DNA from 3 places in the Sporosarcina sp. Y1004 genome. Region 1 is predicted to be linked to each of the others. Evidence: riboswitches for the same ligand, from Rfam matches in the RefSeq annotation. Region 1 holds a riboswitch; each other region holds the start of a gene.
The links. Region 1 has a riboswitch for preQ1 ahead of queF (preQ(1) synthase). Riboswitches for the same ligand answer to the same signal wherever they lie in the genome.

Region 1 (10,034 bases):
AAAAGATCATTGAAAGTAGGGGAAATGACCATGATTCGTTATCCTGAACCAATAGGCATCGGCCAAACAATCGGAGTCACCGCGACTTCATCAGGTGTTGAAAGTGAGTTGCATCATCTGCTGAGAAAAGCCGCCCATCAATTTGAGAAAAGGGGATACACCGTACTCCTTGGGGAGACTGTCTGGACGAATGAAAAACTGACTTCAGCACCGAAAGAAATACGTGTTAAGGAATTTCTAGATATGATGACGGATGATAATATAAATGCGGTTATCCCTCCATGGGGCGGCCACTTTTTGTCTGAAATTCTTCCGCTTATAAATTACGAAGAATTGAAGCCGAAATGGGCAATGGGTTACTCGGATACTAGTACATTGCTGTTGACGATTACACTATTAACTGGCATCGCTACAGTTCATGGAACAAATTTTGTTGATTTAAGGAGTGATGAATGGGACCCAGTTACTTCGAAATTCCTGGAAGTGCTTAAGGCATCCGCTGGGGATACAATTATTCAGCATTCATCTGAAAAGTTCCAATCAGAATGGCAGCATTTTGCAACACCAGATCCTTATGTCTTTAAATTGGATATGGAGACAGCATGGGAAACGATAGGAGATCATCCTGTTCGGTTTGAAGGACGGCTATTAGCTGGCTGTATTGACACAATCCGTCATCTTATTGGAACGCCATTTGGGGACGTAAAAACATTCCGGGAAAAATATGTTGCGAATGATCAAATTGTATGGGCGCTTGAGAATTGTGAATTGGATGCTTCCGATTTCTATAGATCTATTCTTCAAATGCATAATGCAGGCTGGTTGGATAATACTGCAGGCATCCTATTCGGCAGGACAGCGGCAGGAATCGCCCAAGGTGGGTTTAGTGATGTAGATGCAATGGAAAGACTGTCCAAGCTGACAGGTATTCCAATCGTTTACAATGCAGATATCGGACATGTGCCTCCTCAAATGACATTTGTCAACGGCGCATACGCAGAAATCGAAGTGGCAGAAGGCAAAGCTGTGTTGAAAACGAAACTGATCTAATGATAACCCGGCAATCATTCCATTATGCCTTCAAATCTGGTATTCTTAAAGAAATGCTCGAGATGAAAGGATGATTGAAATGGCTGGACCTGCACTCAAACACCTTCACTCTCACCGCGCGATACATGAAGGTGGACTTTCAGGAGCAATGGGTAAAACAGAGGGTATGATGGATTTCTTAAAACAGGGAGATCTGAATTAGCGAATCAAGCGGCAGATGACTTGATTGAATATTGGAAGACACGTGTTATTAGTCATGCGGATGCGGAAGAACAAGGATTTTACGGAGAAGTTGCTGAACGCAACCCGGACTTAAAGGACGCAGTTATTCAATTGACACGGGATCATGATTTACTGCGAATTATTGTGAAAGACATTGAGCAATTGCGCGAAGAAGAAAATTTAAGCCCTGCTGCACTACACAAATTTCACGCTTTGATTGTCGTCAATGAAATACATAGCCGCGACGAGGAACGTATGCTTTTTGAAAACTAAACCTACAAAAAGCACCATTACCCGGTGCTTTTTTCTTCGTCTAGTCCCCAGTTTCTGACTAAGGCTATTTTAATATCGACATATATTGGAAGGAGACGGTAAAAATCGAAAAAGCATTAAAGATATTAACAACGTATTTCGGATACCCTTCTTTCAGGATAGGACAAGAGCAAGTAATCCGTGGTGTTATGGATTATCAAGATATGCTTTGTGTTATGCCGACTGGCGGCGGTAAGTCTGTTTGTTATCAGGTTCCCGCACTTGTGATGGATGGTACAGTCCTCGTTATTTCACCACTAATCTCATTGATGAAAGACCAGGTTGACGCGCTCCATCAAGTTGGGATTCCGGCAGCATACATCAACAGTTCGATGTCATCGGAGGAATACTTTGATACGATGGAAAGAGCTGTGCAGGGTGAATATCAGCTTCTTTATGTGGCACCAGAACGTCTTGACTCTCCCTCTTTTAAAAATCAGTTGCGTTTGATGAAAATTCCGATGGTTGCCATCGACGAAGCGCATTGTATTTCACAATGGGGTCACGATTTCCGACCTAGTTATCGAAATATTAGTAGCATCGTTTCTTTGTTTGATAAAAAACCGGTTCTACTTGCTTTAACAGCTACTGCTACGCCGGCAGTTCGGGAAGATATTTGCAAGCAGCTCGGAATTAGTGAAAATAATACAGTAATGACTGGTTTTGAACGAGCAAATCTAACTTTTTCCGTTGTTAAAGGGCAAGACCGTGAGAAATTCGTAAAAGAATATGTTCGGAAAAATGAAGGGGAAGCGGGTATCATCTATGCCGCGACTCGTAAAGCCGTCGATTCAGTGCATGACTTTCTACAAAGAAGTGGAGTGAAAGTCGCAAAATACCATGCTGGACTTGGGGATATTGAACGCCAATCCGGCCAAGACCGCTTTTTAAATGACGAAGCCGCTGTTATGGTAGCGACGAATGCATTTGGAATGGGAATTGACAAGTCCAATATTCGTTACGTTATTCATTACCAAATGCCGAAAAACATGGAGAGTTATTATCAGGAGGCAGGCCGTGCAGGCCGTGATGGGCTCGATAGTGCATGTACGGTGCTCTTTTCATCGCAGGATGTGCAAACACAACGTTTCTTAATTGACCAATCGCAAGACCAAAGTAGAATTCCCGCTGAGCTGGAGAAATTACAGTCCATGATTGATTATTGCCATACGGAAACTTGTCTACAAAAGTTCATTATCTTGTATTTCGGAGAGACGGATGTAGTGGATTGTGGAAGATGTGCCAATTGCACTGACACTCGTGAAAGTACAGACGTCACGGAAGATGTTCAAAAAGTATTGTCATGCGTCATTCGAATGGGCCAACGATTTGGTAAGTCTATGATTGCGCAAGTATTAACCGGATCACGGAACAAGAAAGTGATTGAATTCGGTTTCGATAAATTAACGACATATGGTTTGATGAAAGGACGCAGCGCTAAAGACATTTCTGATTTTATTGAGTTTATAATTTCGGAAAGTTATCTTGGCGTGGAAAATGGGCAATTTCCGACCATTTATGTTAGTGAAGCAGGAAAAGATGTACTGACAGGCAAGGTGACAGTACATCGCAAAGTTTCTGTTGTTACTATGCAAGTCGCAAATGATGATCCGTTATTCGATCAGCTCCGTGCACTTCGTATGAAACTGGCTCAAGAAGCCGGTGTACCACCGTTCGTTGTCTTTTCCGATAAAACATTACGGGACATGGCAGCAAGAATGCCAATCACGAATGATGCGTTCCTAGAAGTAAACGGTGTAGGACTTGCGAAATTGGAACGATACGGTGATCCGTTCATGGAAGAAATCAAGAATTATCAAATGCAAAATGCTTGATGAACTTTGAAAAAAAGAGGCAGGTACTATTCCAAAATGGGATAGTACCTGCCTCTTTATTCTTCTGAATAGACAACTGATTTATCTTCAATGATGTTAAGTATAGTCCAACCGCTCATCAATAACGGGTGACAACAATTTAAATCCACATAGCAATTGGGGTAGCGTTTACTACCTTAAGCTTAATTTTTTAACGGTTATCTACTTTTTCCGGATACATATCATGATTCATCATCCGGTGTTCTGCCATTTTTTCGTATTTCGTGCCGGGTTTACCATAGTTACAATAAGGGTCTATTGATAATCCGCCGCGTGGTGTGAACTTACCCCATACTTCGATGTAACGTGGTTCAATCAGTTTAATTAAATCATTCATAATGATATTGACACAGTCTTCATGGAAATCGCCATGATTGCGGAAACTGAAGAGATATAATTTAAGTGCTTTACTCTCTACTAGCTTTTTGTCTGGAATGAAACTGATATACATCGTTGCAAAATCGGGTTGCCCGGTCATTGGGCAAAGTGAAGTGAATTCAGGACAATTAAATTTCACGAAATAATCACGATTGATATGCATGTTGTCGACTGACTCTAAAACGTCAGGGTTGTATTCATACACGTATTTTGTGTTTTGATTACCGAGTAAAGTTAAGTCGGTCAGTGTTGCCTCATCTCTTCCAGCCAATTAAAAAACCTCCCATAAATTTGTCAGGGAGGTCCATAGGCGCCGGAAAAAAGAGCCATATCGAATGCACATGACTTAAATTCCGTAATCCATAGTTTTTTTAAGAGGGTCGCTATGAACCTCTCCCGAACAGGGTATTCATTTCGTATCTGACATTAAACGACCTACTCTGATTTGTCAATAGCTTCTCTTTTTGTTAAGCCAATTAACGCATACAGAGCAACTGCCAGCAGGAGGAAACCAGTCAGCATGAATGCTCCTCGATATTCTAGGTCGAGGAAGCCGATAAGTCCCGAACCAGCAACAACGCCTATTGAGAAGAATGCATAGAAATAACCATAAGCTTTTCCACGGAATTCAGCAGACGAAGAATCGATTAGCAGTGAGTTGATCGATGGGAATAGGAAAGCAAATCCCGCTCCGTAAATACCCATTGCGACATACAAGTAATTCAATTCTTCAATTTGGCTTAGGAACAACATACTCAATCCCATGAGTGCAATTCCGAATGCTAGCGTCACAACCGGTCGTACGCGGTCAAAAATTCGATTAATGGGTAATAAAAAGATTAGAATTGCAACCACGCCGAATGTACTTAATAATAACCCCGTCGTTTTCGTATCGAATCCGAGCGAAGCTACTTTTAACGGTAAAACAAGAGCTAGTACACCTTGTGAAAACATTAAAAAGAATGCCCCAGCAAAAGCTCTGACCATTCCGGGATGCTGGAACAGATTAATAACCTGGAATTCACCAGCACCTTGTGAAGGTTGTTTTCGTACATATGTATAAGAACGAAGAACAAAGAATGCTAGTATTGCTAACAACAGCATAATCCCGCCGTTGACCGCCATAATGTATGAGGTGCTTGTTTTCGCAGCAACAATACCGCCGTATGCAGGTCCTAAAATTGCGGCCATTCCAACGAATGCACCCGAAATTGCAACACTTTTACCACGTTTTGAACCTTCTGCACGATTTGCTAGGAAAGTGAAGGCTGCGGGAACAATTAGTCCTTCCATAAAACCATGAACGAATCGCACCCCGAGCAGTGACATCGGCCCAGAAACAAACGCGTAGAGGAAGAGAGAAATCGCTGTCGCAAAAAGTCCGAGTACTAGTATGAGGAATGGACCTCGTTTGTCGGTCATGAAACCTGAAATGACATTCCCGATTGTGTTAGAAAATGAATAGATACCTACCGCAAGTCCTACGAGGAATGGCGTAGCACCAAGTGATAATGCAAATGGACTCATAACGGGAAGTTGTGAAAATAAGTCGAAAAACGAGAAAAATACAATGAGGTAAACAAACCCACGCATAATGTAGCCTCTTTTCAATTATATAGATACCGTTCTATATTTTAGCATTAGTTTGAGCTAAGGGGAAAAGGATAGATTGTGAACAATCCATTTGGTTTGCCATAATACGAACTGTAGCGATAAGATTACGATTAGATCTGATAGAAAAAGAGGTGAGAAATGAATGAGTTTCCTTAAAAAACTTTTCAGTAAACAAGATAATACAAAGAATGAAGCGCAAATTGAAAAACAGTATATTTTTGTTGAACTGGAATTGGAGGATTACTACGAGCCTTTTTACGCTAGGGATTTGTCAGAACGCCAAGTTGCCGATTTGAATAAACCTGAATATATGAATGTTCACCAATCATTCAATTTAGGATCACCAGTAATTGCACATATCGCATCTGATACTTCAATTGAAATATTTATTCAAACAAATCACTTTGAGGCGAATTCTGTCGTTAAAGCGGGAATTGTAGTGAAGCATGCGTATTCATCCATCGAAGCGATTTTTATGGAAGCAGTTATTTGGACTAGCGTTGGTCATGTGGTGACGATTCCATTTAAACTAAATATTCGTGCAGACGATGAAAAGTCTAGATTGGCTTCAGCTTTGATAAGCATACAGAAAGAAATTCCGTTTTATTTTGGAAGAGTAGTAAATGATTTAGTGACGATAGACAAGCAAATGCTTATGACTATTCCGGAGTCCGTGCAGAATGATATGCAAATCACTCTTGCAGAACTGTACCATGACGAGTCACGAAATCCGGGTCCGTATATTGAAATTGAAACAGTTTTGGATCGTGAAATGACGACTGCAGGATGGGTCATGCACTTTGATAATGAAAAGTTGATAGAAGAAGAACCAGACTTGTCTTTTATGATAAATGAAATTTTAAGTACGGTTTTTGATAAAATCATTCAATTGGCCGACAATGGCCGTTTTACAGGATGGGTTGCAGAACATGCAGCGAATTCAGAAGGAAGCAGTCCATATGGCGAAACAACGACATTCGTCTTTACATCATCAGAACCGATGCATAGAAATGAAAAACTTCATAGTGCCATTATGAAATATATGAAATCATTAAAAGGGTTCTTAAGAGAAGATGGCGGATATCCATTAAAGTATGAAGCACTTCCTTTGATTAGACAAAGCGGCACTGGATATGGATTTGTCTTGATTGATGAATGTTTTTTAGCAAAAGCAGATGAGTTATATAGAAAGATGACGAATAAAGAGATAAACTTATATAGTAAATTGCTGAAATTGAAAGCATTAGATCGAAAGGGGAATAAAAACGATGACAATTAGAGTCGGAATTGCAGGTTATGGAAATTTAGGCCGCGGTGTTGAATACGCGATTGCTCAAAACAACGATATGGAACTGGTAAGCGTATTTACAAGGAGGAAGCCAGAGGACGTTAAACTGCTGAATGGCAATATACCTGTTCATATGATGTCTGACATCCAAAATTATACAGAAGATATTGATGTCCTAATTCTTTGCGGTGGATCAAAAAATGATTTACCGGAACAAGGACCAGCTCTTTCTGCTCTCTTCAATACTGTCGATAGTTTTGATACGCATGCAAAAATTCCAGGATACTTTGAATCGGTTGATGCAACGGCTAAACCGAATGGTAAGACTGCGATCATTTCCGTCGGATGGGATCCGGGTCTATTTTCCATCAATCGTTTGTTCGGTGAAACAGTATTATCAGAAGGAGCAACGTATACATTTTGGGGCAAAGGGTTAAGCCAAGGACATTCCGACGCACTCAGAAGAATTGATGGTGTAAAAGGTGCTGTTCAATATACGATTCCTGATTCAGATGCAGTCGATCGCGTGCGGGATGGTTCGTTACCAGAATTGTCGACGCGTGAGAAACATACGCGTGAATGCTATGTGGTCTTGGAACAAGGCGTTGACGCTGAAGAAGTGCGAAACACGATTGTAACAATGCCAGACTACTTCTCTGACTACGATACGACTGTTACCTTTATCACTGAAGAAGAATTGAAGCAGGACCACTCGGCAATGCCACACGGCGGTTTTGTAATTCGTAGCGGTAAGACAGGTGTTGGCAATACACAAGTAATGGAGTATTCACTAAAACTGGGTAGCAATCCCGAATTTACTTCAAGTGTACTCGTTGCATACGCACGCGCAGCTTACAGGTTGAATGAGAAAGGTGAAACAGGCGCAAAAACAGTATTTGATATTGCACCTGGTTTACTATCACCAAAAAGCGCTGCCGATTTGCGTAAAGAGTTATTATAACAGCACTAGAGCCACCTAGGAAATTCACTATATACACGTCCAAAAAATTATCTTTTGATAGTTGATGTAAACTAAAATTCCTCAATCTAACTTTTGGTTGGGGGGTATTTTTGTTTAAGGATATATTAAAACCTAGTTTTTTGATAACACTTCACTTTTCGCATATACTACTCATAGGGACATATTTAGGAGGGCGAAGTAATTGACAAAATTAGACGATACATTAGCGATGCTAAAAGAGTTAACGGATGCTAAAGGGATTCCAGGAAATGAACGTGAACCCCGTGAAGTGATGAAAAAGTACATAACGCCATTTGCGGATGAAATCGAACAGGATGGACTCGGATCTTTGATTGCGAAGAAAACGGGCGAAGAAAATGGACCTAAAATCATGCTTGCTGGTCACCTTGATGAAGTCGGATTCATGATATCTAAAATAGATGATAGAGGCTTCCTGTCGTTTCAAACCGTTGGAGGCTGGTGGTCACAAGTGATGCTTGCGCAGCGCGTGACAATCGTTACACGCAAAGGCGATACAATTACAGGTGTTATAGGATCAAAACCTCCGCATATATTATCACCGGAAGCACGTAAAAAACCTGTCGATATTAAAGATATGTTCATTGACGTCGGAGCAACTTCAAAGGAAGAAGCAATGGAATGGGGTATTCTGCCCGGAGATATGGTAGTGCCTTATTTTGAATTCACAGTGATGAAAAATGACAAATACCTCCTTGCAAAAGCATGGGATAACCGTATCGGCTGCGCAATCGCTATCGATGTTATGAAAGCGCTTAAAGGCGAAAAACACCCGAATATCGTTTTCGGCGTCGGGGCTGCACAAGAAGAAATTGGACTGCGGGGTGCACGAACGACGGCAACGAAAATTCAACCGGATATCGGTTTTGCAGTTGATGTAGGGATTGCAGGTGATACGCCAGGTGTCACTTCAAAAGAAGCGACGGGCAAAATGGGCGATGGTCCACAAATTTTATTATTCGATGCTTCAATGGTTTCACATAAAGGATTGCGTGAGCTAGTAGTCGATACCGCTGAAGAAAATGGTATTCCATATCAGTTCGAAACAATTCCAGGTGGTGGGACGGACGCGGGTTCAATCCATCTTTCTGGAAAGGGTGTACCATCACTTGCGATTTGTATACCAACAAGATATATTCATTCCCATGCAGGAATTTTACACCGTGAAGATTTTGAAAATACGGTAAAACTGATTGTCGCAGTTATTAAAAAATTAGACCGGGATACTGTAAATAAAATCACTTTCGAATAAGATTTAAAAGGTGTGCTTAGGCCAGTAAAATGGCTTAAGCCTTTTTTATTTATGAATATCTATAAAAATACACTTGACTTTATATTTATGCATACATATAATCAGAGATACCAATTGAAATAAACGATAGGGGATGAAGAAGTGGTGATGATTGACTTGGACGAAACTAAAATATTAGCAGGATTAAAAGGGAAAGATCTATTGACACTACTGGACTATACGCGTGATGAGGTAGCGTATCTATTATATAAAGCGGATACTATGAAAAAAGAGATGGCAGCTGGCAAGATGCCAAATTTATTGGCGGGAAAAACACTCGGTATGATTTTTGAGAAGCATTCAACGCGCACACGTATTTCATTCGAAGTGGGAATGATCCAGCTAGGTGGGCATGCGATATTCATGAATGCACGCGACTTGCAAATTGGGCGTGGGGAATCGGTTTATGATACTGGTCATGTACTGTCTGAGTATTTAGATGGCGTCATGATTCGTGCGAACTCACATGAAATGGTGAAAGAATTGGCACAACATACTTCGGTTCCAGTTATCAATGGCTTGACGGATATTTTTCATCCATGTCAGGCATTAGCAGATTTACTGACGGTTTTGGAAGTGAAAGGGTCATTAGAGGGAATGAAGTTAGCATACATTGGGGATGGAAATAATGTAGCACATTCCCTGGTCATTGCCGCAGCACATATGGGTATGCATGTAGCTGTCGCAACACCAAAAGGATTTGAATACAATCCGAATCTTTTAGTGAAAGCACAAGCTATTGCTGTAAAAAATGGTGGAAGTGTTTTTGAAACGACGAATCCTGTTGAGGCTGTTACAGATGCAGATGTTGTTTATACTGATGTCTGGACGAGTATGGGGCAAGAAGAAGAAGCGGCCGCACGTCTCGAAGCATTCAAAGAGTTTCAAATTAACGACAGTTTGGTGGCTCATGCGAAAAAGGATTACATGTTCTTGCATTGTTTACCTGCTCACCGTGAAGAAGAAGTAGCGACTTCTGTTATCGATGGTCCAAATTCTTATGTT
Region 2 (10,034 bases), on a different contig from region 1:
ATTATCGTTTTCGGTATCAAAGGCGGGCGTGAGGCTGGTCGAAACGTAATTGACAACGTTAAAATCTGGTCGCACGTAGCTAACGTTGGCGATGCAAAATCCTTGATCATCCATCCTGCTTCAACGACGCACCAGCAGCTTGGCCCTGAAGATTTGAAAAAATCAGGCGTTACCGAGGAACTAATTAGACTATCGGTCGGTCTTGAATCAGCAGAAGACATTATTGCAGATTTAGCGCAGGCTATTGAAGCAGCAGTCGCTGTAACAGTATAATTTTTGGAAGAAAGATGGCTATGACAATCGTCTTAGTTTGTTACGCCCTATAGCCATTTAAGAGAATCTGAAAAATGGGGACTTGTTATTAAGCAGTCCATGGAGGTGGCGAAATGCCGTCAATCAAGGTTGCTCTACTCGGCTTCGGCACTGTAGGTGAAGGGATTTACAGAATTTTGAATGAAAGAAAGAATGAGATTAAGCAACAAACAGGCTGTGAAATCGATATAGTTGCCATCCTTGTTCGCGATATAGCGAAAGTACGTCTAGCAACACCAGGGGTAAAAGTGACGGGAGACATCCAGGACATACTGATGAACCCGGACATTGATTTCATCTTTGAGGCAATTGTTGGTGAGGAACCTGCTTATACGTATCTTTCAGATGCAATCGAAAAGGGCAAAAACATTATAACGGCAAATAAGAAAATGTTCGCGACACATGGTCCGGCATTATTGAAGCATGCGGAATTCCGGGGCGTTCAGGTCGGTTATGAAGCAACTACAGCGGGTGGAGTACCAATTATCCGTACAGTGAAAAACTTGTTACCTGCAGATCGAGTACGACGAATCAGAGGGATTTTAAATGGAACCTCAAATTTCATTTTGACAAAGATGCGGGAAGAGAAAGTTCCATTTAACACTGCACTTTTTGAAGCACAAGAGCTCGGTTATGCAGAAGCAGATCCGACTGACGATGTTAGTGGTAAAGATGCTTTTCGAAAACTGATGATTTTAAGTGCACTGTCATTTGGTACCCAGCCTGATTGGCGAGACATTCCGATAGTCGGAATCGATGGAGTTAAAACTGAAGATGTTGCGGAAGCATTAAAGGGGAAACTTCGTTATCGGCATATCGCGGAGATTTCAATTGATGAAAAGGGTGTCTTGCGAGGAAGTGTGGGACCGGTACTGATTGGTCCTGACAATCCGTTATATGGAGTCGACGGTGTTGATAATGCAATTATTGTTGAAACTGATTATCTAGGGTCCCTTACTCTTGTTGGCCCGGGAGCAGGCATGTATCCGACAGCAAGCGCATTGATCGGAGACTTCTTATATATGGTTGGACAACGTGAAAAGGTTCTTATCAAAAGTTAAGAAAAAGGCGATTCCATCTCAGGAATCGCCTTTTCAACTCATTTTTTTAGCTTCATTAACTTAGCTTCTACTTTCAATGCTTTGATCAATGAGGCAACCATCAGCAACATGACGAATGAGAATGGCAACGCCGCGATGATAATGGTGTTTTGCAAGGCTGTAAGTCCGCCGACAGAAAGTAAAATGAGGGCAATTGTCGATTGGATGATCCCCCAAATGAGTTTAACCGTATTTGGGGGTGTCAACGAACCGTTTGTCGACTGCATGCCTAAAACAAAAGTTGCTGAATCTGCAGAAGTAATGAAAAAGGAAGCAATCAGTAATATGGCAAATACTGAAACGGCGATAGACAAAGGCATTGCACTAAACATTTCAAAAATGACTAGTTCCGTATCGGCTTTCGCCAAATCGAGAACGCCGCTTTTCTGGATATCGATGGCTGTTGTTCCAAACGCTGAAAACCAGAATGATCCAAGGAGCGTAGGGGCAACAAGTACACCAATCATGAATTCGCGAATGGTACGTCCTTTTGAAACGCGGGCAATAAACATACTTACAAATGGTGCCCATGAGATCCACCAAGCCCAGTAGAAAATGGTCCAGCTGTCAAGCCAACTACGATCCCCGGAGTCTAAAGGTGCTGTGCGAAAACTCATTTGAACGAGATTTGATAAATAGCCTCCAAAAGAATCAGTAAACATATTGAAAATAAGCAATGTCGGGCCCGCTATAACCACAAATCCGAGAAGTGCGAGTGCAAGTACTAAATTGGTATTCGACAAATATTTAATACCCCTGCTAAGTCCTGACCAAGCGGAACCGATGAATATGATAGTAACGACCCCGATGATGACAAATTGAGAAAAGATATTAATTTTAACGTCAAATAAGTAATGAAGGCCTGCATTAATTTGAACAGCACCGAAGCCGAGCGATGTAGCAACTCCAAAAGATGTCGCGAATACTGCGAGTACATCGACGAGAACGCCCCACGGACCAACCATTTTTTTGCCGAATATCGGCTTCAATGTTGCTGAAATTAATCCCGGTTCGCCTTTGCGGAACTGGAAGAAGGCAAGAGATAGTGCGATAACACCGTACATTGCCCACACATGGAGCCCCCAATGGAAGAAAGTCTGTCGTAGCCCTTCTTTAAAAGCTGCATCTGTATTTGGAGCTTCCGTGGCAGGATTGATTCCAAAATGTGACAATGGTTCTGCGGCACCATAAAAGACGAGTCCGATACCCATCCCTGCAGAAAAGAGCATGGCAATCCAAGTAACCGTTGAAAATTGCGGTCGATCTGCATCTTTTCCGAGACGAATCTTCCCATATGGACTTATGATGAAAAAGATACTCAGGACTACCATAAATGACATGAGCAACATGTAGTACCAACCGAATGTTGATGCAACAACATTTTTGATGTTCGTTGTTATTGCTTCAAAACTTTCAGGAGCGAATGCGCCATATCCAACGGTCAATATGATGAGACCAATTGTGATATAAAAAACGTTTGATATTTTCTTCATACTTCCCCCTCGTGTTACTGGTAATTTAGAAACAGTTTTCAACTATACTAGCAAAATGTTATGAAAGCAACTGTTCGGTTAAATAAGTATTCCCGTTTATAGTCCTTTCCATTCGTGTACACGGACGATGCGGAGTACTCTATTTAAATAAAAATAGCTGAAAATCCGTAGATTTTCAGCCGGTATTTCAATCTTCATCTTTAATGTCGCGATCGGGTGGAATGGGTTCGTTACGCCATTCGTCAATTTGGTGTTTTAATGTTTCGAGCTGTTCTAAATAAAGACCAAACTGATCTTTGTTCACTAGAAATTGTTCGCCGTCATGGACAGAACGAATCCGTCCTTCTCTTACATACTTCTGAATTTGTTCGACGGGCATGCTAAGATATTCTGCAGTTTCTTGAATGGAGATATACATCTAAGCCCTCCTTGGAAAATTCAGTTGAAGACAAAGTGGCGGGTGCTGTTTCGGTTAAATCAATTTCTTGAAGTTTAGCCGTTTATTCAAAGCCATCATAATCGGAATTCCAATTGCCATGACAACAAATTCACCGATTGCAACTGTTAACCATGTAAGTAGGAAAGGGAGCTCTAATGCTAGGTTTAACTCGAAAGCAATGATGAACATGGTAAAGGTGAAAACTAGTGTGTTGAAGACCATTCGCTTGAAAACTCCAGATATAAATTTAGCGGAAAATATCGTGATTGAAAGAGCTATAATTGATTGACTCACGCCGAAAAATAGATCATACATGCCAAGTGGAGAAAACAAGTTTGTGACGAATACTCCGAGCACAATACCAAAGAAGAACTTCTTATTAAACACTATAAGATGGTTGAACAGCTCGGAGATACGAAATTGGATTGCTGAATAAGCCAGTGGTGCTATTAATAGAGATACGGCTACATATAAAGCGGCAATGATCCCGCTTATGGCCATTGTTTTTATTTTCATTACTTATTTCCTCCTAGTTTTTTAGCGTGGGATGGTTACGAACCACGTGTGAACAATTAGTGATTATAGTACATAGTTACTAGTCGTGTCAAGTGAACTTGAAATGTTGGAACTCTCGAATTATATGGTATCTTCTATATATAAAGGGAAAAGGAGCAGTGGAATCATGTCGCAGCGAATTGCCTACACACTCGTGTTGTTAGGTGCAATACTATGGGGAACAACTGGCACTGCACAAACGTTCCTACCGCAAACCATCCATCCATTGACAGTTGGTGCATCACGGCTTGCGGTGGGTGGTTTTTCATTGCTGATTCTATTACTAATCATGCGTAAAATTGATTTCAAGAATTGGCCGTGGAAAGCTACGATTTACGCGGCTATTTCAATGGCCATTTTCCAGTATCTATTCTTTTCTTCTGTCAGATTAACCGGTGTCGCGATAGGGACGGTCGTTACCATCGGCAGTTCGCCTGTTTTTTCTGGAATCATCGAATGGTTCTTGTTAAAACGCCGTCCGACATTTATTTGGCTTACAGCTACCGCTCTTGCGATTGTGGGGTGTGCACTGCTATTTTTAAATAAAGACGGTATCGTTGTTAATCCAGTAGGTGTTTTGATGTCGCTTGGTGCAGGGCTATTGTTTGCCTTTTACGCACTTGTAAATAAAGAAGTACTTGAAAAAGTGGATGCTGTACCTGCTGTTGCAGTCATCTTTTCCATTAGTGCGTTGATGATGATGCCATTTTTGCTTTTATTCGAAACGGAAGGTCTGATTTCTGCTCGGGGAATATCTGTGGTACTGTATCTTGGAATAATTACGACAAGTGTAGCGTACATCCTGTTTTCAACCGGATTAAAAAGAATTCCATCGTCCTCTGCCGTTACCCTATCACTTGCTGAACCGCTTACTGCAGCTGTTTTGAGTGTTATTGTGGTTGGCGAGCATCTCGACGGAACGTCCTGGACGGGCATTGCTATGTTGCTAGGCGGAATCCTCGTATTGACGCTCAGTGGTAGAAAAGTGAAGAAGTCTAGCTTGTTAAATGAATAAACCCCTGTTCCCCCATCAATAGTTGGGAGAACAGGGGTTTTTCACCGATATTTATGTTGAACAAATGAATACGGTAGGCCATTGAAAAAGTCACGAAACAAGTGAATGAATTAGAAACTCTGCTAATACCGCTTGCCGCTTCGTGGTAGCTGGATAGACCTTGTAAGAAAGCGTATTTCTTTATCTATAATTGCGGAGGTGATTAATAAAAGTACCAACATTATAGTTAGATTCAGAAATCCCGCTAATACCGCTTTGCGCTTTGTGGATGCCTCCCGCGATAAGCCAGAAAGAAGACCGCTTTCAGTCTTATCGCTTCGGCTACCACGAAGTCGCGCCTTCGCTGGATGGTCTATGTAAGAAAGCGCATTTCTTTATCGGAGATTAGTGCAATCTGCAGTGTGTCTTTCTTCAATGAAATTAGTATCAAATAGTAATCACATTATAATCTCAGCATTTACATCTCAAAATCACACTTCTCTCGATTATGAACACATCAGCGCAGGCGCGGCAAAGGGGTAGCCGAAGCTCTGAGACTGGATGCGAAGCGCTAATCCAGGCTCATGGCGAGAGGCATCCCCAAAGCGCCAAGCGATCTACAAACCACACTCCAAACCGCACTCTCTCGATAATGGACACCCCAGCTTAGGCGCGGCAAAGGGGTAGCCTAAGCCCTGAGACTGGATGCGAAGCGTTAATCCAGGCTCATGGCGAGAGGCATCCCCAAAGCGCCGAGCGGTCTATAATCCACACCCCGAATCACAACTCTCTCATTAAATAGATTCAACGGGATTCTTTAATCGAACATATATAATCTGTTCTTAAGACTTTCTTCATAATTACAGTTGGTGAATGTTAAGATTTGGCGGGTACAATTGGTATCATAGAGAAAAGCGAGGTGCGGAAGATGGCGAAATTCACAGTGCTTGTAGCGGATGACGATCAGGACATCCGTAACGGGATTGAAATATATTTGAAAAATGAAGGTTATGAGGTACTGAAGGCGGCGGACGGTGTAGAGGCGCTTGAGCTACTGGAGTCGAATGATGTCCATCTTCTAATTCTCGATATAATGATGCCAAATATGGATGGTATTACAGCGACGTTCAAAATTCGGGAAGCGCGCAATATCCCGATTATCATGCTGAGTGCGAAGGTGGAAGACTCCGATAAAATTCATGGACTATCCGTTGGTGCAGATGATTATGTGACGAAACCGTTCCATCCAATGGAGTTGATGGCTCGTGTGAAGTCACAATTGCGTCGCTATATCCAATTTGGGACGTACGATGGCCAGAAAAAAGTAGAAATCGACGGGCTAGTTCTGGATGAAGAAGCAAAGGAAATCACTATTGACGGTGGCGTGGTAAAACTGACACCAATTGAATACAAAATTACAGAGTTGCTGATGAAGAATGCGGGGCGTGTATTTTCAATCAACGAAATCTACGAACGCGTTTGGAATGAAGCAGCGTACAATGCTGAAAATATCGTTGCGGTACATATACGTAAAATACGCGAAAAAATCGAAGCAGATCCGAAAAATCCGAGATATGTAAAGGTGGTGTGGGGCATTGGTTACAAAATCGAAAAATGACTGGGCTGTAGTTTGGTCAATCATCGCGATTGTCATTGCCGCTTTGAGTATCGGTTACTGTTTCTCCCACATCATTGACCTGGTCGGAAATGGAATGGAACGTTCCAGTAGGGCGATTGCTTACTTCACCCGGATAGTGAAAGGAAATGTGTGAATATGAAAAATAAACGAATGCCTCTTATTGTCTGGTCGATTCTTATCGCCTTGTTTTTAACTGCGCTTGTCTCTTTTATAAATACGGGTCCAAAGTTTATCGGGAATAGCTTTGTTGATACAGAGGATTTTAAATCTGAAATGGAGTATTTTTACGATAAAATTAGTACAACCGTTTTGAATCCGATTGATGTGGAAAAGGAGAAAAAACAAATCAAAGTATCACAGGAGGAAATCGACGAACATCGTGAGCGTTACGGCACATTGGCTGAACAAATTTCCAATATTACAGCCCAATATCAAGACCGAATTGAAGAAGCGAAAGCGGCTGGCAATGAAGTGTTAAAAACAGAACTGATTAAAGAGCAAGAAGTGAAAATAGATGATATTCGAAAAAACTTCCAAGATGATAAACATGTAGAGGCAAAAGTCCGTGAAGAAAAAGGAGAAGCGCTTGAACAATATGTAAGTGAAAGATTCAATGGTGTGGACGATTATAACTTCCGGTGGGTTGCCTATGAGTTGAAAGATGTGGAAACGGGTGAAACGTTTGCGTCCGGTGATGTCAAAGCGCCCGCCGCCTACAAGAGAATGTACAATTCCAAGGAAGGGTACTTCAAGGCTAAGTCACTTCGAATAAAAAATGCTGATTTATACCAGTACACAGGAAACCATACTGGGGAATACATCGACAGTAACCGCTCAATAATCGGAAACCCAGATCGGACTTTCGAGGGTATTGTCGTCATTTCAAAAGGGATATCACAGGAAGGGTCTCATGGTCAACTTGCAGCCTGGTTTAACAAATCAAAATATATTGCCTATAGCACTTGGATTGTCGGGCTAATTGCATTAATCCTTCTGTTGACAAAGTTTCGTTTCAATAAGAACTGGGTGAAGGATAGAAGAGGGGCGGACTGGTATAGTCGTTTAAAAATCGATGTAAAAGGAGCTCTGCTGGTTACAACATTGCTGATGCTCTATATTAATTTATTGTTTGTTGCAGACTATGCTTATTTTTATAGCCTCGAAAATTTGGTTATATATGTAATTTCTTTTGTATTCCTTACACTCCTCGTATTTCTAACAGTGTTACAGCTGGTTAATTTCATGGAGCGAATAAAAGATGAAGTGGTGTTGAAACAAGAAATTAAGGATAGTTATAGTATGAGATTTATACTTGCATGGCAAGGGATGTTTTTGAATCGTTCAATTGGTGTTCAATCGTTCCTTCTATTAATTGGCTTTTTCCTAGCGGGCATCGGGTTTGCCGTCGTTCTCATGCAACCCATATTAATTATGATTTACATTCCACTTGTATTGTTTGCTGGGCTGCCATTCCTCTATATTTTCGTGAGAAGAACGGCGTATTTGAATCGTATTATTGTGGCTACTGAAGCGATGGCGAATGGACGTCTTCATGAGGAAATTAAAATCGAAGGAAAATCACCGCTTGCAGACCATGCGCGGAATCTCAATAACCTACGCGAAGGTGTCCGCAGTTCCATGACCGAACAAGCGAAGAGTGAACGCCTAAAAACGGAACTTATTACGAACGTTAGTCATGATCTTAGGACACCATTAACGTCCATTATTACGTACACGGATCTATTGAAAAAGGCAGATATCACAGCTGAAGATAGAGCAAAATATATAGATATCTTAGATAGGAAATCACAGCGTTTAAAGACATTGATTGAGGATTTGTTTGAAGTTTCGAAAATGGCAAGCGGTAACTTGGAGCTTCACAAACAACGCGTCGATTTGACACAATTGCTTCAACAAGCACTTGCAGAACACGAAGAAGAAATTTCGAAATCGGGCCTTGATTTTAGGGTGAACTTACCAGAGTCTACGCTTGTTGCCTATGTCGACGGGAAAAGATGGTGGCGCGTACTGGATAATTTGATTGTCAACGCCATTAAATACACATTGCCGGGTACCCGTGTCTATATTACACTTCGAAAAGTGGGAGATAACGCGGAATTCGTCGTGAAAAATGTGACGAAGTATGAGCTTGGTGAAAACACCGACGAATTGTTTGAACGATTCAAAAGGGCTGATGCATCACGCCAAACGGACGGTTCTGGACTTGGTCTTGCGATAGCACAATCCATCGTCGATTTGCATAATGGGAATATGAAAATTGAAGTAGATGGAGATTTATTCAAAGTAACGGTCGTCGTGGCAGCGGTTTAATAAATGGACAATGATGTGAGTTGTACTCAATGCCTTTACTCAAGGGTATTGCGTACGGCTTCTTTCTATTTGCGGATTCGTTACGATTGAAATGGGTTTAAGGCTTTCCTTTGGCGGGAATGATTAGGTAAAGTACGCAAATTGATCATTCTTTCAATAGAAGTAAATAATATACACTCCAACAAGTAAAACACCGATATCTGCAAACATATGAACTGTCCAAGAGGGCAAAATGGTTCCGCTTTTTTCATTGGCCAACTGAAAGATCACTCCTCCCAACCAGAGTCCTGCAACGGCAACTACGAGAAGTGCTGGACTGAACCAAGGTAGAAAAATTGCGATATGGTAAATTGCGAACAGGAAGGATGGAACAAGAAGCCGGACTTTTGAATTGCTTATAATATTAGGCAACAGGCCGCGGAAGTAAAACTCCTCCAGTATCGAATTACCGAACAAGATATAGAATGCGATGAAAGGGAACACTGTAGCTGTTACACCAGCGTCTTCTAAATCGCCAATAAGTTCATTTAGATTAATGAATGGCTTTAATAAGAGAAATGACATGATGATAACGGCCATTATTAAGATTCCCGAAGTGATTGCGATACCCATACTTTTAGAATCTGTACCGCGTAAGCGTAAGAATGGAAATCCAAACTTTCTATATATAATGAGTGGAATCAGTAGAAATAGAACAACCTTCGCCATCGTTTTCCATATGTATTCAACCTCAAGACTTTGTTCAATCCAGATAAGAATAGCGATGTTGATTAATGGCATAGCAAAAAAAAGCGATTTCTCCAAAAAATCCCCCCTGTTTATTGTAAATAAGACGAAATAGTGGGATAATGGTTTCACAGGATTCTGAAAATAGGTTTGCGTCTCTTCAAGGTTATTTAGTGAATGAAGGGCATCATACGTTCAGAAATCCGTAATATATTAATCTTTTCAGTGGGTTACTTGAATTACTACTAGCAATACTTGTGTTAACGATTGGCTATTTTTGATAGCGAAAGTTAAAGCAACAAGACTCAAAATAAAAAAACGAGAACCGTGCGAGGGGACGGAAAGCATATCCCGGTTCCCCGTACGAAGAGGGAGGATTTAAAGTAGATATGACAAAATCAGATGGCAATTATCCAAACAAAGACGATCTAGAACCAAATGTTAA
Region 3 (10,034 bases), on a different contig from region 1:
AGTCCGCACCGCATTACCTTAAGTGTGGATGAATCTTGTTTCATTAGCATGCCCTCTTTCACAATCTGATAACTATAAACATGGAAAAGTCAGCATCCCTATTCAGATTACTGACTTTTCATTATGACTTATACGATTATTTTATATTGATTTCTCATTTGTAAAATGCGGCTAACAGACGAACTACCTTGATGGCCCAATAAATCAGCAATTACCTTTTTTCGTGTTTTGGATTTTCACTCTAGACAATTATAGTGTATTTCCGAAGCAGTGTCCCATATAGTCACTTGCACCAATGACAATAAATCCCTGAATAATTATCCTGAATTGAGAGAACATAAGTATACACAAAATGGAGGTGACTTTTTGAACATAAATAGCAATTCGAACAAAAGAACTTATACAGTATCTGGAACAGATATTGAAGACGTAAAAAGAAAAAATGCAAACTCGGGCCTAACTTATAATGAAGTAAAAGAATTAATTGCCAAGAGTGGCGGACTTGGAACTGGTATCTACAGTGATACAAATCCAGATGAAGTGACAAGGAACAATCACATATAGCAATTCATTTTAATAGGGGGTGAAAAAATGGAGAAAGACAAAAATAACGATAAGGGTAAGAAAGCGACTAGTGTAACACCCCAAGGTTATGCAGATACTGACCTATCAAAAGATCCAAAAAGCAAACTGGAAGAAGCCGCTAAAAAGAAGAACACGAAATAATAATTTGTCTTTTTTGCACATTACGACATCAATTTGAAGTTGACTGCAATATAATCCAAACTCAGCCTTTAAGTTGTAGGCTGAGTTTATTTGTACGTATTACTGCCGTCCATGATACAATAAAGATTATACGATCCAAGTATATTGTGAGCGAATACAATCTGAATAACCTGAGATATTATCCGAGTAATTGATTGTTTTCTATCTGACGCGTCAAAACATTAACAACCTCATTGTGAAAGGGGGATCATTTCATTGATTAATGAAGCAAAGTTAAATAAAGAAGCCATGCACATCCTTAAGTTGACAAGTAGAACCTTTTATATCCCCATCAAATTACTAAATCCAACATTAAGAAAGTCTGTAGGATCAGCATATTTATGTATGCGAGCAATTGATGAAATTGAAGATCACGAAGGATTACAATCGGAGACGAAGCAATATCTTTTGCGCTCAACAAGCGAACTTTTAAAAGCAGACTTTGATGGTGCAGCCTATCAACAACTATTAAAGCCTTATGAGGACCTTTTACCTGAAGTAACATTAAGGCTGGCTGATTGGCTATCTTTTTGTCCGGAAAATATTATGGACAAGGTAAAAGAGTCAACAAGTATTATGGCAGACGGAATGGCGAAATGGGTCGAGAAGGATTGGTTAGTTAAAACCAAAGAAGATTTAGATGAATATACATACTATGTAGCAGGATTAGTAGGTGTTATGCTTTCGGACATATGGGAGATGTATGATGGCACTAAAACAGATCGTGAATTAGCTATAGGATACGGACGTGGTTTGCAGGCAGTCAATATGCTTCGCAATCAAGAGGAAGATGCTGATCGCGGCGTTCATTTTATTCCCGATGGTTGGGACCGTAACGACATGTTTTCCTATGCAACAAAGAACTTGGATAAAGCGGATGCCTATGTAGAGTCATTAGACACTAAAAACATTCTTTTATTCTGTAAAATCCCACTTGCCTTGGCAAAAACAACATTAAAAACGCTTAAGAGTGGTAAAGAAAAAATGTCACGAGCTGAAGTTGAATCTACAGTAGATGAAATTATTAATGAAAATTGACACCAATTTATATTAATACCTTCGAAAAAGTATTGGTAATGCATTAAAAAACATCCCAGCCCTTGTCAATATGACATAGGCTGGGATGTTTTTTCAAATGCCACAACTTTGCTCAGCTTCCTTTATTTTTTATTGTCTGTTGAATCCTTCTTTCTTGTGTCAGCTGAATTCTTTTCATCAATGGGTTTCTTAGAAGACTCACGCAACTTCGCAATATCTGTTTCCTCACCAAACTCAGTATCGTAACTGAGATTATTAACGCCTCGACGATTGATTTCTTTATCTGCGACTGTTTCTTCGATTGGATTAAATAAGATACCCAAGCAAGCCAATCCACTTAACCCAACCAGACCGTAAACCACCCGTGATAAAAACGCCTCTTGTCCACCAAATAGTGATGCTACCAAATCAAACTTAAAGAATCCAATTAAGCCCCAGTTGATTGCTCCAATTATTACCAAAGCCAAGGCAATTCGTTGTATCGTTCTCATGATTTTAACACCTCCCTTATTTAATTAGCAGTTTCGAACAATTATTGAATCCGCAATACCGTTTCGAGTTTTTAAAGGGATTACATCATTACGAATGGGCACCATAAAAACACTCTTCCCGGTAATTGTTAAGATTCGTTATTATCTTCTGCTAAAAAAGCGTTTTAATACATAAATCATAAAAATTTGTGGAGTTAATCGGCACTAATCCTATATATTTTATGCTTCCCGTTTTTGATCCTTGGTGATGTCAATTCCCTTTATACAAATGAATGTACCAACAAATCACATTTTATATATTAAAATTGATTAGGATTAAATCGGTATATAAATACTGAATAAATATATCATTTTATTTAAAGTGGAAACTACTACTAGTAGCTTCTACTCCTATGCTATTATTAACATTGTTCGAAAAAGAGGTTCGAAAACTCCCTCTCAAAAAAAACTAAGGAGATGTTTACTATGAAAAATGAAAAAGCAGTCGTTGTATTCAGTGGCGGCCAAGACAGTACAACATGTCTAATTTGGGCATTGAAAAATTTCGCTGAAGTTGCGACGGTCACGTTTGATTATGGTCAGCGCCATTCAGCGGAAATTGAATGTGCAAGAAAAATTGCGGATGAGCTCGGTGTGTCGTTTAAACTGCTCGATATGAGCCTTATTAATCAACTATCTGCTAATGCTTTGACACGTGATGAAATCGAAGTAAAAGAAGTAGATGGTGAATTACCTTCTACCTTTGTTCCAGGAAGGAATCACCTATTTCTGTCGTTTGCGGCTGTCTATGCGGATGCGATTGGAGCCCGGCACTTAATAACGGGTGTGAGTGAAACTGATTTTAGCGGATATCCAGATTGCCGTGACAATTTTATTAAGTCATTGAATGTCACGTTGAATTTAGCAATGGATGGGCGCTTTGTTATCCATACGCCTTTAATGTGGCTGGATAAGGCCGAGGTCTGGGCAATGGCTGATGAATTAGGTGCACTTGATTTTGTACAGCACAAAACACTTACATGCTACAACGGAATTCCAAGTTCAGGCTGCGGGGAATGTCCAGCTTGTGTGTTACGAAATGATGGACTAATTGCTTACATTACTAAAAAGTCTGAAGGTGTTTCCGAATGATGCAGCAATTTTACCCACAAGTTCAGCACTCGTTTCGTTTTGAACTTAACAAAGACATGCATTTTTCTGCGGCGCATTACATTCCGAGTGAAAATGCTGGAAAGTGCCAAGTGATGCATGGGCATACGTACTATTTGAACATAACAATCGGAGGAAATGAATTGGATTCAATTGGTTTTCTGATTGATTTCAAGGAACTCAAAACCCTTATTCATGATAAATATGATCATTCCGTATTGAATGATCATCCTGAATTTAAGGCTAACTTCCCTACAACTGAGAAATTAGCCGAACAGATTTATAATTCAATTCAGGAAGTTCTACAGACGAGGAGCAATAAAGCAGTCTGTCTTCAGGTCATTGTCCGTGAAACGCCAACAAGCTACGTCATCTACCGGCCTAAACTGGAGGAGAACGTATGAAGATTCCTGTGATGGAGGTGTTCGGACCAACTATTCAAGGTGAAGGAATGGTAATGGGATTGAAAACGATGTTCGTTCGGACATCAGGGTGTGATTATTCATGCTCGTGGTGTGATTCCAGTTTCACGTGGGATGGTTCAGGAAAGAGCGTTTCGAAACAACCAATTGAAATTATAGATGAACTTAAAGCTATTGGAGGGCAGTCATTTTCACATGTAACAATATCAGGTGGGAATCCTGCGCTTCATAAAGGTATCGGGGAACTTGTTGATTTATGCCATGAACAAGGCTGGAAAGTTGCGGTTGAAACGCAGGCTTCTTTTTGGCAGGATTGGTTGTTGGAAATCGATGATATTACCCTTTCTCCAAAACCACCTAGTTCTGGAATGGCAACAGATTTCAGCAAACTGGATACATTTATGGAGAAACTGCTTAATACGACGGCTAGTTTGAAAATCGTCATTTTTGATGAAGTGGATTTCAAATTTGCCGAAGCCGTCCACCAACGTTACCCGGCTTTTCCTTTCTTTTTACAGACAGGAAACGACGATACGACGACGACTGAAAATGAACTGCTAGTGTCTACTCTACTGAATCGGTATGAATGGTTGGTTGATTTGACCGTCAATTCATCTATCATGAATGACGTTAGGGTGTTACCTCAGCTCCATACCCTTATATGGGGGAATAAACGTGGGGTTTAGATATGTACTAATAAAATTACGCATGGTAATTGTCCAGAATCGCCAGCGAATAATTTAATCCACACAATGAGCAATACGGATACAGTTGTATTACTATATTGAACGACTTCAATACATTATCGAAATTTCTTAATACGTAGGGATGCGATTTCGTCGCATCCCTACTTTCATTTTAAGGAAGAACACTTCTTATAGCACACAGCAAAGAATACAATGTGCTAAGTACTAGAGTGCCCAAAAACTATTCATTCGTCTATCTACCACTTGTCTCTTATACAGTTTAAACTGTTCTAGAAAATAGCCTTAACTTCCAGTGTTGTTAATGAATAAAAACGGGTATAATTAAGCATACGAGAAACTATGGAATAGGGGGCTCGATTAGATGAAGAGAAAAGTCAGTAATTCTGAATACCGTGTTCTTGAAAAGGAGTTTCGCTATTTGGAACAAGCAGGAAAGCTTGGGACGGATCAAAGAAGCGCACTTCTATCGGAATACGAGCCTACTGAACGAGTGGGTTTTGTGCGGGTCTTGCTGGTCTTTGGAGCCATTTTAATAGGTGTCGGTATTTTAAGTTTCATCGCTGGAAATTGGCAGGAAATACCGAAACTTGCAAAGTTTATTCTATTATTCTTTGCGACAGCTGGCTTTTATATTGGCGGCTATAAAATGGAAGAACGTTATCCAAAAACATCGCGTAGCCTTTATTATATCGGTGTGGCTGTGTACGGTGCTGGTATCTTCTTGATTGGCCAAATGTTTAACCTAAGCGCAGGCGTCTATGCAGATTTCTTCATGTGGGGACTCGGGATTTTACCGCTCGCATATTACTTGAAAGATAAATTTATAGCTGCAGTAGCAACAGGATTTTTCATTATCTATGGATTCAATGTATGGGGTGGAATCAGTGGTGTACCTTACTTCCTTCTACTTGTCATTCCATTTCTTTTTTGGATGAATGAAAAAAGGTTCGATCATTCTAGAGGTTTGTTCATCGCTAATACGGTTTTAGCAATGACGTTTATTTTCAATTTATTCATCTATTTTGATGTGCATGGGCTTCTTATTGCAAGTACTTTCTTCATCATTGGGTTATTTCTCGCCTTTTACCCGTTTGGCAGGTACCAATTATCGTCTGAATGGCTTGGTTCAGTTGTCTATGGAATAGCGGGTCTATTTCTAACATTTCCAACTACTTGGATAGATGTTGTTTCTGGAGATACTGCCGAAATCATGGCGATTATTTTCACAATTGTTTTCGCGATAAAACTACTGTTCTTCTTGAAAATCGGTAGTTTACCCGCTGTTCTCATTGTTTGTGCACTGATTTTCCGCTTTTACGCAGATTTGTCATATGACTTCATGCCAAAATCACTATTCTTTGTCATTGGTGGTTTGATCCTAATTGGCTTTGGTTTCTGGTTTGAAAAGACACGTCAGAGGAAAGGTGATAGCCAATGAACAGGATGAAAAATAAGCGTTTTGGTTTCATCGTTGCATTAGCCATCCCTCTTATATTGTTAATTAGCTTGACTTTTAAACCGCTATGGGCGCTAACGTACGGTGAAGATATCAGCTTGTTAACTGTGCCTGTGGATCCGAGAGATTTATTGTATGGAGATTATGTAACGCTCCGCTATGAAATTGAGGAAGTTGCAAAAAGCGAAATTCCCACAAGTATTTTGAAAAAAATTGAAAAACACACGAATTCCAATCAGTTAACTGTTTATGGAAAGCTAGTTAAACAGGGAGACATTTATGTACTTGATAGCTTAACTGATAAAAAACCAAAAGGCAGTATTTACTTAACTGGAAAACTGAATGGCTATGACTATCAAAATACGACAGGTATAAACGTTCATTCCATTAACTTTGGTTTAGATAGATTCTATGTACCAGAAAACACTGGAAAAGAGCTTGAGGATTTATCTGCTAAAGGGCAATTGGTTGCTCACTTAAAGGTGAAAAACGGTTATGCAATTTTGAAGGATATTCAAGCAATTCAATAACATGAAAAAGCCCAAAACAAGTTCAGGTGAACTGTTTAGGGCTTTTTTGTTTAGCTTTTCAATCGTTTTTTGATTTCCATATCATTCAACCACTTTTCTAGTTGAAAAATAGGTACGACAAACTTGTTCCGCGACTTTTTCTAATAGCTCACTTGCGTTTTCCATGGCCTCATTTAAACTCATCGGTTTATTCATGATGCTGTATGCTCCAATTACGCCGTACTGATAAAGTGAATCGATATCCCCCATTAGCGACCCAGCCAGAATTATAGTAGATACATTGCGTTTATTTGCCATTTGGGTAACTCCCATGGGTGTTTTTCCAAAAGCCGTTTGAAAATCCAGTTGTCCTTCGCCCGTAATGACAAGGTCTGCATTTAATAGATGTTCGTCAAGCCTTGTATACTCGAGTACGACATCTACACCCCGCTTTATTGTTGAAGGAAAAAACGCAAGAACTGCGCCTCCGAAACCACCTGCCGCACCTGCTCCCTGAAGTTCATGGAGTCTAATGCCTATATCCCTTTCAATCAAATTAGCAAAATGTAAAAGGTTGTTGTCTAAGAGTTCAGCTATTTCTTTAGTCGCGCCCTTTTGCGGACCAAACACGTGTGAAGCCCCATTAGGTCCAACAAAGGGATTCTCAACATCAGACGCAATCAAAAATCGACTTTCACTAATGCAGGGATCAATGTTTCCCGTAGAAATAGTGTCCAGTTTATTTAATGATCCCCCGCCAAAATCAATCTCCGCACCTGTATTATCCCTCAGTTCTAGACCTAGTGCTTGAAGCATTCCAGCGCCCCCATCGTTTGTTGCTGAACCACCAAGCGCCAATATGAAACTTCTAAATCCTTCATCGAGTGCATGTCTAATCAATTGACCTGTTCCATAAGTAGTTGCGTTAAGTGGATCTAATTCAGTACTGCTCAATGAACCTCCCACGACTGAAGTCACGGGTTTCAGGGTTGGTGCTATCGCACATTGACCACTTGAGGCTGGGAACACACAGCCGCTATACCGTTAGCGAATGCTTTCGGCACTACTTTTCTTAGGATGTTTACTGCACCATTAACATCTGTATTTATTAAAAAATTATTTTTAGTACGGTAAATACCGCGTTTTAATCTTTTCCACTGAAAATGTGATTTGTATTATTCCCCGATTTGTAGGTCGGAATAATGTCTTCATCTACAAAACTTGCCTGATAAAGAAGTTTGTCGTGTTATATAGGTTATTACTATTTAGACAAAGTTCATCGATATAAGTATACATTTTATGGCCATTTTTAATGTTGAATTGAAAAGTTCGATATTCTTTATTCGTCTCCATAGTTTGTCACCTGCCTCCATTAAGAATATTATACCAAATGGAACATGCGTTTGCATAGTGATGTCACTTTAGAACAAAAAAAGAAAGCCAATTCATCCCACGATTGAAGTCACGGGTGTTCTTGGCTTAATCATAAATTCAAACCTGATGCAGTCGCCATCTCGATTATACAAGTTTTAGTATCTCCAAGCACACCGTATTTAGCTTCAATCGGACTTCTAAGTGGTCCTATAACTAGAACTGTCTTCGTATATCCTTTGGTAACAGCGACTAAGTTTTCCATTGTTCCCTCGCCCCCATCTGCTACAGGGACAAGAACCGTTTCTGCATTTGGAAACGCTTGGAAAACACCTTTTTCAATCGATCGTGCAGCTTCCATCGCTGTGACACTGCCTTTAAATGAATCTGGAGCGATAACTATTTTAATCTTTAACTCCCCCTTTATTCAACCGTTTACAACAACTAGCATTCATTTATTATAAAATTATAGTCCTGCCTTTAATATTGTACGGGCTATTGCGCTCCGAGCATTGGTTATGTTTGATATGCAAGTACAATTCCCGCGAATGTTTTCGCGATCATTTCCATTGCAGGTTCGTGAAAGTCAAAACGTTCATGATGATGTGGAAAGACATTATCTGTGTCATCCATTTTTGCTCCAACGAAGAAAAATGCGCCTGGAATTCTTTGCAGAAAATAAGAAAAGTCTTCAACCGGCATAATTGGTTGAGTTTCCACCAAAACGTCCTTACCAAATGCATCCGTTACCACTTGGCGGACAATATTCACTTGCGTTGGATGATTCCAAAGTGCGTCATAGCCTTTTTCTATTTGGACTTCAACTTCACAACCGAGTCCACGACCGACAAATTGTGCGAGTTCAATTAGACGTTTGCCGGCAAGCATTCGTAAGTCCTCATCAAAGACTCGAATTGTCCCTTCCATAACTGCTTTCTCTGGAATGACGTTATCCGCATCCCCTGCATGAAACTTCCCTATCGAAATGACAAGTTCTTTCAATGGGTCTGCATTGCGGCTTACAATCGACTGTAGGGCAACCATAATATGACTGGCTGCCAGAATCGGGTCTGCCCCATTTTGCGGTTCCGCCCCATGTGCTCCAGAACCATTTACAGTGATTTTTATCGTATCTTCTCCAGCCTGTAAATAACCATCACGCACATAGACATAACCCGCTTCCATATTTGACTGTAGATGGGCACCGTAAATCGCATCGACGTTTTCAAGGCAACCATCTTCAATCATTGCCCTTGACCCACCAGGTGGCAGTTCTTCCCCGAACTGATGAATGAGCACAATAGTCCCCTGAAGTTGGTCCTTTACTGAATTCAAAGATTTCGCAAACCCTAGTAATGCTGCAGTATGACCGTCATGCCCACAAGCATGCATGACTCCGGGAACAGTTGATTGATAAGGGACATTTTTAGCATCTTGAATTGGCAACGCATCAAAATCCGCTCTAAATGCAATTGTTTTCCCAGACCTCCCACCACGAATTATCCCCGTGACTCCTCTTCCACCAACCCCACGTCTAACTTCAATTCCCAAGTCTTCCAAGTAGTTCGCGATGAAATTAGGCGTTTCAATCTCCTGATGTGATAGCTCAGGATGCATATGTAAATGACGACGAATCTTTATCATTTCTATCCTGGCATTCGATATATTCTTGAATATCATTTCTTTTAGCATTCATAATTCTCCTTCCATTTAATGAATTTAAATTGTAGCCCTTCTAGTCAGTTAATCATAAAGCAATAGAGAAAGGAAATCCTAATTTCCCTTTATTCATTTTTGCATAATTATACTTGTGCAAGAATGAACATACATGTTATACTTTTCAACGTTATCAACTATTTACATAAAAAATCTTCCCTATTTTTAAATATCTATTGCCGCTATTCTGAAAAAGCAGTACAATTTATTTACTTCTAAATAATAATTCAAAATTGAATAATGTCATTCTGAGGAAAGGTGGTCGTATGTTAGGATTTTTCTTACATCCAAATTCAAGGGAAGAAATTATCGATTCATATGACGAAGACATCATCGTAACCAATCACGCAGGTATCATAGTAAAAGCTTCGCAAATTAGTGGAAGAAATTATGGTATACAAGCTGAAGAG

Region 2: it holds a riboswitch for preQ1, as region 1 does, so the genes downstream of both, AC25Y6_RS08085 (QueT transporter family protein) here and queF (preQ(1) synthase) in region 1, are expected to answer to the same signal.
Region 3: it holds a riboswitch for preQ1, as region 1 does, so the genes downstream of both, queC (7-cyano-7-deazaguanine synthase QueC) here and queF (preQ(1) synthase) in region 1, are expected to answer to the same signal.

What each region holds. Positions count from the first base shown of each region.
Region 1 covers NZ_JBYHFQ010000016.1:74,457-84,490, reverse strand. The annotation lists gene AC25Y6_RS12260 (S66 family peptidase) at 31-1,050, shown strand; gene AC25Y6_RS12255 (hypothetical protein) at 1,130-1,252, shown strand; gene AC25Y6_RS12250 (hemerythrin domain-containing protein) at 1,273-1,545, shown strand; gene recQ (DNA helicase RecQ) at 1,650-3,419, shown strand; gene queF (preQ(1) synthase) at 3,610-4,107, opposite strand; PreQ1 riboswitch class I at 4,193-4,236, opposite strand; gene AC25Y6_RS12235 (MFS transporter) at 4,272-5,429, opposite strand; gene AC25Y6_RS12230 (hypothetical protein) at 5,593-6,729, shown strand; gene AC25Y6_RS12225 (diaminopimelate dehydrogenase) at 6,719-7,699, shown strand; gene AC25Y6_RS12220 (M42 family metallopeptidase) at 7,902-8,990, shown strand; gene argF (ornithine carbamoyltransferase) at 9,138-10,034, shown strand, end outside.
Region 2 covers NZ_JBYHFQ010000008.1:97,027-107,060, forward strand. The annotation lists gene AC25Y6_RS08065 (O-acetylhomoserine aminocarboxypropyltransferase/cysteine synthase family protein) at 1-273, shown strand, start outside; gene AC25Y6_RS08070 (homoserine dehydrogenase) at 387-1,373, shown strand; gene AC25Y6_RS08075 (BCCT family transporter) at 1,412-2,905, opposite strand; gene AC25Y6_RS08080 (excisionase family DNA-binding protein) at 3,093-3,323, opposite strand; gene AC25Y6_RS08085 (QueT transporter family protein) at 3,378-3,860, opposite strand; PreQ1 riboswitch class I at 3,868-3,912, opposite strand; gene AC25Y6_RS08090 (DMT family transporter) at 4,027-4,914, shown strand; gene AC25Y6_RS08095 (response regulator transcription factor) at 5,822-6,511, shown strand; gene AC25Y6_RS08100 (hypothetical protein) at 6,489-6,665, shown strand; gene AC25Y6_RS08105 (sensor histidine kinase) at 6,668-8,863, shown strand; gene AC25Y6_RS08110 (CPBP family intramembrane glutamic endopeptidase) at 9,017-9,667, opposite strand; gene AC25Y6_RS08115 (hypothetical protein) at 9,979-10,034, shown strand, end outside.
Region 3 covers NZ_JBYHFQ010000004.1:150,996-161,029, reverse strand. The annotation lists gene AC25Y6_RS04770 (AAA domain-containing protein) at 1-44, opposite strand, end outside; gene AC25Y6_RS04765 (gamma-type small acid-soluble spore protein) at 367-564, shown strand; gene sspL (small, acid-soluble spore protein L) at 592-726, shown strand; gene AC25Y6_RS04755 (squalene/phytoene synthase family protein) at 982-1,803, shown strand; gene AC25Y6_RS04750 (DUF378 domain-containing protein) at 1,926-2,294, opposite strand; PreQ1 riboswitch class I at 2,708-2,752, shown strand; gene queC (7-cyano-7-deazaguanine synthase QueC) at 2,760-3,425, shown strand; gene queD (6-carboxytetrahydropterin synthase QueD) at 3,422-3,847, shown strand; gene queE (7-carboxy-7-deazaguanine synthase QueE) at 3,844-4,551, shown strand; gene AC25Y6_RS04730 (DUF2157 domain-containing protein) at 4,934-6,010, shown strand; gene AC25Y6_RS04725 (GDYXXLXY domain-containing protein) at 6,007-6,558, shown strand; gene AC25Y6_RS04720 (glycerate kinase family protein) at 6,640-7,515, opposite strand; partial or broken gene AC25Y6_RS04715 (glycerate kinase) at 8,024-8,317, opposite strand; gene AC25Y6_RS04710 (M20 metallopeptidase family protein) at 8,425-9,600, opposite strand; gene AC25Y6_RS04705 (sigma 54-interacting transcriptional regulator) at 9,858-10,034, shown strand, end outside.